DNA from 2 places in the Mesorhizobium sp. AA22 genome. Region 2 is predicted to be linked to the other one. Evidence: predicted binding sites of a transcription regulator. Region 2 holds the regulator's gene; the other holds the start of a gene.
The links. The regulator HrcA, encoded in region 2, represses chaperone genes, less so after heat shock. The targets are predictions, from matches to a motif close to GTTAGCACTCNCNNNNNGNGAGTGCTAAC.
Positions count from the first base shown of each region.

Region 1: groES (co-chaperone GroES) is a predicted target of HrcA. The motif match lies at 2,012-2,040, and genes of this name have one in related genera.

Region 1 covers NZ_CP048406.1:4,569,754-4,573,962, forward strand. Annotated here, with positions in the region: gene A9K68_RS22030 (AraC family transcriptional regulator) at 1-591, shown strand, start outside; gene A9K68_RS22035 (helix-turn-helix domain-containing GNAT family N-acetyltransferase) at 843-1,778, opposite strand; gene groES (co-chaperone GroES) at 2,101-2,397, shown strand; gene groL (chaperonin GroEL) at 2,460-4,115, shown strand.
Region 2 covers NZ_CP048406.1:752,167-756,375, reverse strand. Annotated here, with positions in the region: gene rdgB (RdgB/HAM1 family non-canonical purine NTP pyrophosphatase) at 1-627, opposite strand, end outside; gene A9K68_RS03590 (VOC family protein) at 627-1,037, opposite strand; gene rph (ribonuclease PH) at 1,045-1,761, opposite strand; gene hrcA (heat-inducible transcriptional repressor HrcA) at 1,998-3,026, shown strand; gene A9K68_RS03575 (hypothetical protein) at 3,107-3,304, shown strand; gene A9K68_RS03570 (LysE family translocator) at 3,509-4,126, shown strand.

The sequences.
Region 1 (4,209 bases), 2.8 Mb from region 2:
CATGAGGCCTTCACCCGCGCCTTCCGCGACCAGTTCGGCACCACGCCGGAACTGGTGCGCGCGCAAGGCTCGCTCGACAACCTCGATCTCATGGAGCCGATCCTGATGGACCAGTCCTTCCTCACCAACCTCGAGCCGCCGCGTTTTGAGACCAGCCGGCCGTTTCTCATCGCCGGTCTCGGCGAACGCTACAGTTGCGAAACCAGCGCCGCCATCCCGATGCAGTGGCAAAGGTTCGGCCCCTATATCGGCAACATTCCTGGCGAGGTCGGCGACGTCGCCTATGGCGCCTGCGTCAACGGCGACGATGCAGGCAATTTCGACTATATCGCCGGCGTCGAGGTGTCCGATTTTTCGGACTTGCCGAGGGAGTTTTCGCGCGTGCGCGTGCCGGCGCAGAAATACGCCGTGTTCGCCCATCGTGACCACATCTCGACCATCCGCCGCACGGTCAATACGATCTGGAACAAATGGCTGCCGGCCTCCGGGCACGAGGTCGCCGATGCGCCCGAATTCGAGCGCTACGGCCCCGAATTCGATCCGCGCAGCGGCAATGGCGGGCTGGAAGTCTGGATACCGGTCAAGGGGTGAGGAAGGGCCAGTTTTCACTTGTGTTGGTGACTAGTGTCGAAGCCGGCTGCGCCTTGTCTTGCCTTCTCCCCTTGTGGGAGAAGGTGGCCGAGCCCACGGGTCTTGCCTTCGGCAAGCCCGAGGACAGGCTCCGCTCGGTCGGATGAGGGGTGCTCCAGCTTGGCCGCGACAGCACTCCGTCCAACACCCCTCTTCCGTCTCGGCGCTGCGCGCCGATCCACCTTCTCCCACAAGGGAGAAGGGAAGCGCTGCTACAGCTCCAGGTTCCAGTTCTGGCCGACCAGATCCTTGCCGAAGGCGTGGTGACGCTCCTCGTCGGCCAATTTGAAACCGGCCGCCTCGTAGATGCGGCGCGCTGAGGTGAGCACGTCATTGGTCCACAGCGTCAACGTCTTGTATCCCTTCGCCCGGGCAAAGCCGATGCATTCCTCGACCAGCCGCCTGCCGATGCCGAGACCGCGCGCCGAGGGTTCGACATAGAGCAGGCGCAGCTTCGCCACCGCGTCCGACTGGCGCACGACAAAGACCGAGCCGACGACTTCGCCCTCCCGCTCGGCGATCCAGCTGCGTTCCCATTTCGGATCGAAGCATTTGACGAAGGCGCCGAGGATTTCGGCGACCAGCGCCTCATAGGTTTCGTCCCAGCCATACTCCTGCGCGTAGAGCAGGCCCTGGCGATGGATGATCCAGCCGATGTCGCCGACCTGCAAAGGCCGCAGCATGTAGGGGACCTTGGGCTCTGCACTCTCGCCCAGCAGGCGCTGCACCGTCTGCATGGCCTTGACCAGCCTGTCCTGTTCTTGAGCGGGAAGCCGGTCGAGCAAGGCCGCGACCTGGTCGTGCGAACCCTGGTTCAGCGGCGCGAAGGCCACCCTCCCCGCCGGCGTCAGCGCTATCGACGAGCGCCGCGCATCGGCTTGCGTCGCGGCGCGCTCGACCAGGCCGCGCTCCTCGAACTTTTTCAGCAACCGGCTGAGGTAGCCGGGGTCGAGACCGAGATCGCGCGCAAGATCGGTGGCGGTCAGGCCATCGCGATGGGCCAGCTCATAGAGCACACGAGCCTCGGTCAGCGAGAAGGCGCTTTTCAGCAGCCCTTCGTCGAGCAGGCCGATCTGGCGGGTGTAGAAGCGGTTGAAGCCCCGCACCGCATCGATCCGCTCCTTGCCGGGTTGATGATGAATCGTCATGGCATCCTCCTGCCGCACAAGATCAACCACTTACTTGACTTAGTCAAGTATTTGTTTGAAGCAGGTCATCCGCATTGTCCGGTGCGAGTCGTGCCGAGCGACTGCTATCCGCTGGCGGAACGATGCTCGCTGTTGGTGCTTGCTTCGCCGGGGCCCAGTAATTCACTGCCGGGCGTTGATCGGCTCACTCAGCGCCTTGACTCTCGCCAGCCGCCGGCTTATCTCACCGCCACGTTAGCACTCGCCATTGGTGAGTGCTAACGTAGGTCCGGCGCCGCCGGATGGAGGAACTGTTCTCACCATTCTCATCGAGGAATAAAAAATGGCAAAGTCGAAGTTCCGCCCGCTTCATGACCGCGTGGTCGTACGCCGGGTTGAATCCGAATCCAAGACTGCCGGCGGGATCATCATCCCGGATACGGCGAAGGAAAAGCCGCAGGAAGGCGAGATCATCGCCGTTGGTTCCGGCGCCCGCGACGAAGCCGGCAAGCTCGTCCCGCTGGACGTCAAGGCCGGCGACCGCATCCTGTTCGGAAAGTGGTCGGGCACCGAAGTCAAGCTCAATGGCGAAGACCTTCTGATCATGAAGGAATCCGACATCATGGGCATCATCGGCTGAATATCGGCCTCACCGTCACTTAAATCTTCGGGCTCAATTCAAGCCCCTGCCAGGAGCTAAAAATGGCTGCCAAAGACGTAAAATTTTCCCGCGATGCCCGTGAGCGCATGCTGCGCGGCGTCAACATCCTCGCCGACGCAGTGAAGGTCACGCTCGGCCCCAAGGGCCGCAACGTCGTCATCGACAAGTCGTTCGGCGCACCGCGCATCACCAAGGACGGCGTCACCGTCGCCAAGGAAATCGAGCTTGAAGACAAGTTCGAGAACATGGGCGCGCAGATGGTCCGCGAAGTCGCTTCGAAGACCAACGACATCGCCGGCGACGGCACCACGACAGCGACCGTTCTGGCGCAGTCGATCGTCCAGGAAGGCCACAAGGCGGTTGCCGCCGGCATGAACCCGATGGACCTGAAGCGCGGCATCGATCTCGCGGTTAGCGACGTCGTCGCGACGCTGATCAAGAACGCCAAGAAGATCAAGACCTCGGAAGAGGTTGCCCAGGTCGGCACCATCGCCGGCAATGGCGATGCTTCGGTCGGCTCGATGATCGCCGAAGCGATGCAGAAGGTCGGCAACGAGGGCGTCATCACGGTCGAGGAAGCCAAGACCGCTGAGACCGAACTCGAAGTCGTCGAAGGCATGCAGTTCGACCGCGGCTATCTCTCGCCCTACTTCGTCACCAACGCCGACAAGATGGTTGCGGACCTGGAAGACGCCTACATCCTTCTCCACGAGAAGAAGCTCTCCAACCTGCAGGCCATGCTGCCGATCCTCGAGGCTGTCGTGCAGACCTCGAAGCCGCTGGTCATCATCTCCGAAGACGTCGAAGGCGAGGCTCTGGCCACGCTCGTCGTCAACAAGCTGCGTGGCGGCCTGAAGATCGCCGCCGTCAAGGCGCCGGGCTTCGGTGATCGCCGCAAGGCCATGCTGGAAGACATCGCCATCCTCACCGGTGGCCAGGTCATTTCCGAAGACCTCGGCATCAAGCTCGAGAATGTTGGCCTCAACATGCTCGGCCGCGCCAAGAAGGTGTCGATCTCCAAGGAGAACACCACCATCGTCGACGGTGCCGGCAAGAAGGCCGAGATCCAGGGCCGCGTCGCCCAGATCAAGCAGCAGATCGAGGAGACCACCTCGGACTACGACAAGGAGAAGCTGCAGGAACGTCTCGCCAAGCTGGCGGGCGGCGTTGCCGTCATCCGCGTCGGCGGTGCGACCGAGATCGAAGTCAAGGAAAAGAAGGACCGCGTCGATGACGCCCTCAACGCGACCCGCGCGGCCGTCGAAGAAGGCATCGTTCCCGGCGGCGGCGTCGCACTTCTGCGTGCTTCGCTGAGCATCAAGGCTGTCGGCGCCAACTCCGACCAGACCGCGGGGATCAGCATCGTGCGTCGCGCGCTGCAGGCTCCGGCTCGCCAGATCGCGTCCAACGCTGGTGCGGAAGCATCGATCGTTGCCGGCAAGATCCTCGAGAACAAGGGCCCGACCTTCGGCTTCAACGCCCAGACCGGCGAATATGGCGACATGATCGCCATGGGTATCGTCGATCCGGTCAAGGTCGTGCGCACGGCTCTCCAGGATGCGGCCTCGGTCGCCGGCCTGCTGGTCACCACCGAAGCCATGATCGCCGAGGCTCCGAAGAAGGAGTCGGCCGGCGGCGGCATGCCTGGCGGCATGGGCGGCGGCGGCATGGGCGGCATGGGCGGCATGGATTTCTAAGGAAATCCATCAGCACGCCCATGAACTGATAATGCTCAAGCCCGCAAGCGGGCTTGAGTGGCGGCATGGATTTCTAAGGAAATCCATCAGCACG
Region 2 (4,209 bases):
GTGCGCGAATTTCTGAAAGGCGCGGGCGCGGTGCGACAATGCCGTCGGCTGGCCGGGCTTCCAGCCATGTTTTTCCTCTGCGGTAATCTCGCCGAAGGTCTTTTCGAAACCGTCCGGCACGAACACCGGGTCGTAGCCGAAGCCGAGTTCGCCGCGCGGCGGCCATACCAGTGTGCCCTCGACCTCGCCTCGAAAATATTCGGCCGCGCCGTCCGGAAAGGCCAGGCAGATGACGGCGACGAAGCGACCCTTGCGCTGCGCAGGCGTGGCCGCGCCGACTTCCTGCAACGCCACTTCCGCCCGCTGCATCGCCATGCCGAAATCGCGGGACCCGTCCGGCGCCTCGGCCCAATTGGCGGTATAGACGCCGGGCGCTCCGCCTAGCGCATCGACACACAGGCCAGAATCGTCCGACAATGCCGGCAGGCCTGTCGCCTTGGCGGCGGCAAAAGCCTTGAGATAGGCGTTCTCCTCGAAGGTGGTGCCGGTCTCGTCCGGCTCCGGCAGGCCGTATTCCTTGGCCGACTTCGCTTCTATGCCGAATGGCGCCATCAGATCGGCGAACTCGCGCAGTTTGCCGGCATTGTGGCTGGCTACGACAATTCTGTGCCCATCAAGCGAATGCATCAGAGGCCCCAGATTCTTGGCTCGGCGAATTCGATCGAATTGCCGGAAGGGTCGCGAATATAGATCGAGCGGCCGCCTTGCGGCCATTCGAACTCGCTTTCGATGGCAATCATCTTCGCTTCCAGATGCGCTCTCCAGCGCACGATCTCGTCCGCGCTTGCTGCAAAGCAGAGATGGCCGTCGCCGACAGCGCCGTGCGGCGGCACTTTCAGCCTGGCATCGGGCGCCGGCGGCACCTTGGTCGCCTCGGCGTTGAAGACGAGCAGTACGCCGTCGCCGCAACGGAAGAAAAGATGCCTGCCGTCGACCTTGCCCAGCAGATCGAGCCCAAGCACGCCGGAATAGAATTCTTCCGCGGCATTGAGGTCGGTCACGTAGAGGGCTGATTCGAGGATGGCGGAAGGAGTCATGACAGGGTTAAGCTACAGCCATCTGTTGCAGGCTGACCAGTCGCTGGATGCCTTTCTTGGCCAATTCCATTAGCGCCGTGAACTGCTCTTCTGAGAAAGGCTCGCCCTCGGCCGTGCCCTGGATCTCGACGATGCCGCCCTTGCCGGTCATGACGAAGTTGGCGTCGGTGCCGGCCGAGGAATCCTCGAGATAGTCGAGATCGATGACCGGCTGGCCGTCATGGATGCCGCAGGAGATAGCCGCGACATGATCCTTCAGCACCTTGGCGACGCTGGCCATCTGCCGGGCTTCCATCCAGCGCAGGCAATCGTAAAGCGCCACCCAACCGCCGGTGATCGAGGCTGTGCGCGTGCCGCCATCGGCCTGAATCACGTCGCAGTCGACGGTGATCTGCTGCTCGCCGAGCGCCTGCAGATCGACCACGGCGCGCAGCGAACGGCCGATCAGCCGCTGGATTTCCAGCGTGCGGCCGCCTTGCTTGCCGGCCGAAGCTTCGCGGCGCATGCGCTCGCCGGTCGAGCGCGGCAGCATGCCGTATTCCGCCGTCACCCAGCCCTTGCCGGAATTGCGCATCCAGCCCGGCACCTTTTCCTCGAGGCTGGCCGTGCACAGCACATGCGTGTCGCCGAACTTCACCAGGCACGAACCTTCCGCGTGCTTGGAGACGCCGCGTTCGAAGGAGATGGCGCGCATTTCGTCGAATTGGCGTTTGGAAGGGCGCATTCAGGCTTTTATCCTATTTTTCGGAATCGTGGCCGGCTTGTAGCCGCACGCGACGAGAGGCGCAAAGGAAAATGGACCAGTTGCGCCGGCGTGGCCGAAGTCTATATCTTTGGGCCGGAGGTGTTTGGCTCGAAATGACCAAGGCAGTCGATCCCAATTCCCAGTCGGCGGCAGTGCTCCAGTCCCCTGCGCTTCAATCGCCCGCACTCCAGTCGCCCGCACTCCAGTCGCTCGACATGCGCTCGCGCGACATCTTTCGGCGCATTGTCGATTCCTATCTGAAGGACGGCGAGCCGGTCGGCTCACGTAGCCTGTCGCGTATCCTGCCGTCTTCGCTGTCGCCCGCCACCATCCGCAACGTGATGAGTGATCTCGAGCATCTCGGCCTGATCTATGCGCCGCATATCTCGGCCGGCCGGCTGCCGACCCAGGCCGGCCTGCGCTTCTTCGTCGATGCTTTCATGGAGCTTGGCGATCTCTCCGACGAGGAGCGCCGCACCATCGAGGCGCAGGTGCGCGCCTCCGGCTCTGGCGCGACGCTGGAGCACATGCTCATCGAGGCCAGCCAGATGCTGTCCGGCATGTCGCGCGGCGCCGGCCTCGTGCTTGCCGCCAAGAACGAGGTGGCGCTCAAGCACATCGAATTCATCCAACTCGAGCCGACCAAGGCGCTGGCCGTGCTGGTGTCGCAGAACGGCGACGTCGAAAATCGCGTCGTCGACCTGCCGGCCGGCATCACCGTCTCGCAATTGCATGAAGCCTCGAACTTCCTCAATGCCCACATCCGTGGCCGCACGCTGGCCGAGGCGCGGATCGAGATCGCCCGCATCAAGGAAGAGACCAAGGCCGCCCTCGACACGCTGTCGCAGGATCTGGTGGAGAAGGGCCTTGCGGTCTGGGCGGGCGCCGAGAGCGGCCTGCCGGCGCGTCTCATCGTGCGCGGCCGCGCCAACCTGCTGGAAAATGTCACCGCGCAGGCTGACATCGAGCTGCTGCGGCATTTGTTCGAGGATCTGGAGACGCAGAACGGGCTGATCCAGCTTCTCGACCTCGCCGAGGAAGGCTCCGGCGTGCGCATCTTCATCGGCTCGGAAAACAAGCTGTTTTCGCTGTCGGGCTCGTCGCTGGTCGTGGCGCCCTATCGCGACAAGGACGCCCGCGTCATCGGCGCGCTCGGCGTCATCGGCCCGACCCGGCTGAACTACGCACGCATCGTGCCGATGGTCGACTATACCGCGCAGCTTATTTCGCGCATGCTGCGGTAATACATGTCGCCCAAAACCAAAGCGCGTCGCCCGTATCCCTTCAAACGCGACACGCTTTCGGGGACCTCAAGGAGAAAAAAATGGCGCTGGAATCATTCAAAGCCCAGATCAGCCTATTGCTCGAGCAGATGATCAACCAGCCCGAGGATCAGCATGAAGTGCAGGAACAACTGCGCGAAAAGCTGAGGGAGATGCGCGCCATGGGCCTGCCGCTGCCGGCCGATCTCGTCGCGCTGGAAAAGCGCCTCGACGACGATTTCTACGCAGCCGGAAACTGAGCCCGAAAAACCATGCTGGCGCGTCACTTACGGCAAAGCCCGTCTTGATCGGCGCGTTCGCCTGGCCGGCGGCGCTGGTGCAATCGAAACCCTCCCTCAGGGAGTACACGCCTGCCCACCTTTGTGCGACAAGGCCCCAGTCTTAAAAGGCTCAGTCTAAAAGGTCGATCCCGTTTTTTGGGGTCATGCGCTAAGGCCGAAACCATGACCCTCACCGGATTCCTCGCATATAGCGCGGCCCTCGGCATCGCCGCTGCCATCCCCGGCCCGGGGCTCACCGCGCTTATTGCGCGTGCGCTTGGGTCCGGCTTTCGCTCGGCGCTCGCCATGTCCTTCGGGCTGATGCTCGGCGATCTCACCTACCTCACCGCCGTGGTGCTCGGCCTCGCGCTCGTCGCGCAGACCTTCGGCATGGCCTTCCTGGCGATCAAATGGCTGGGCGTCGCCTATCTCGCTTTCCTCGGCTGGCGCTTTTGGACGAGCGGCATCGCGCCCGAAACGGTGGCGGCGAAGAAAGGCAGGGGCGGGCTGGTGTCGAGCTTTATTGCCGGCCTCGCCGTCACGCTCGGCAATCCGAAGACGATGATCTTCTATCTCGCCATCACGCCGACCATCGTCGATCTGAAGACCATTACGCTCGCCGACTACGGCATCCTCGTCGCGCTGACGCTCGTCGTGTTGCTGGTGGTGCTGGTGCCCTATCTGGCGCTGGCGGCCAAGGCGCGCGGGCTTCTGAAGTCGCCGCGCGCGCTGAGGGCGCTGAACCGCACCGCCGCCACCTTCATGGTCGGGGCGGCGGCTGCGATCGCCGCCCGGCAATAGGCCAGTTTTGGCCACGCCTGAATGCTTTTCCCGGGCGAGGGCGTTTTCAGAATGCGTTCCAGTCGGATATTTTCAAACAGCAG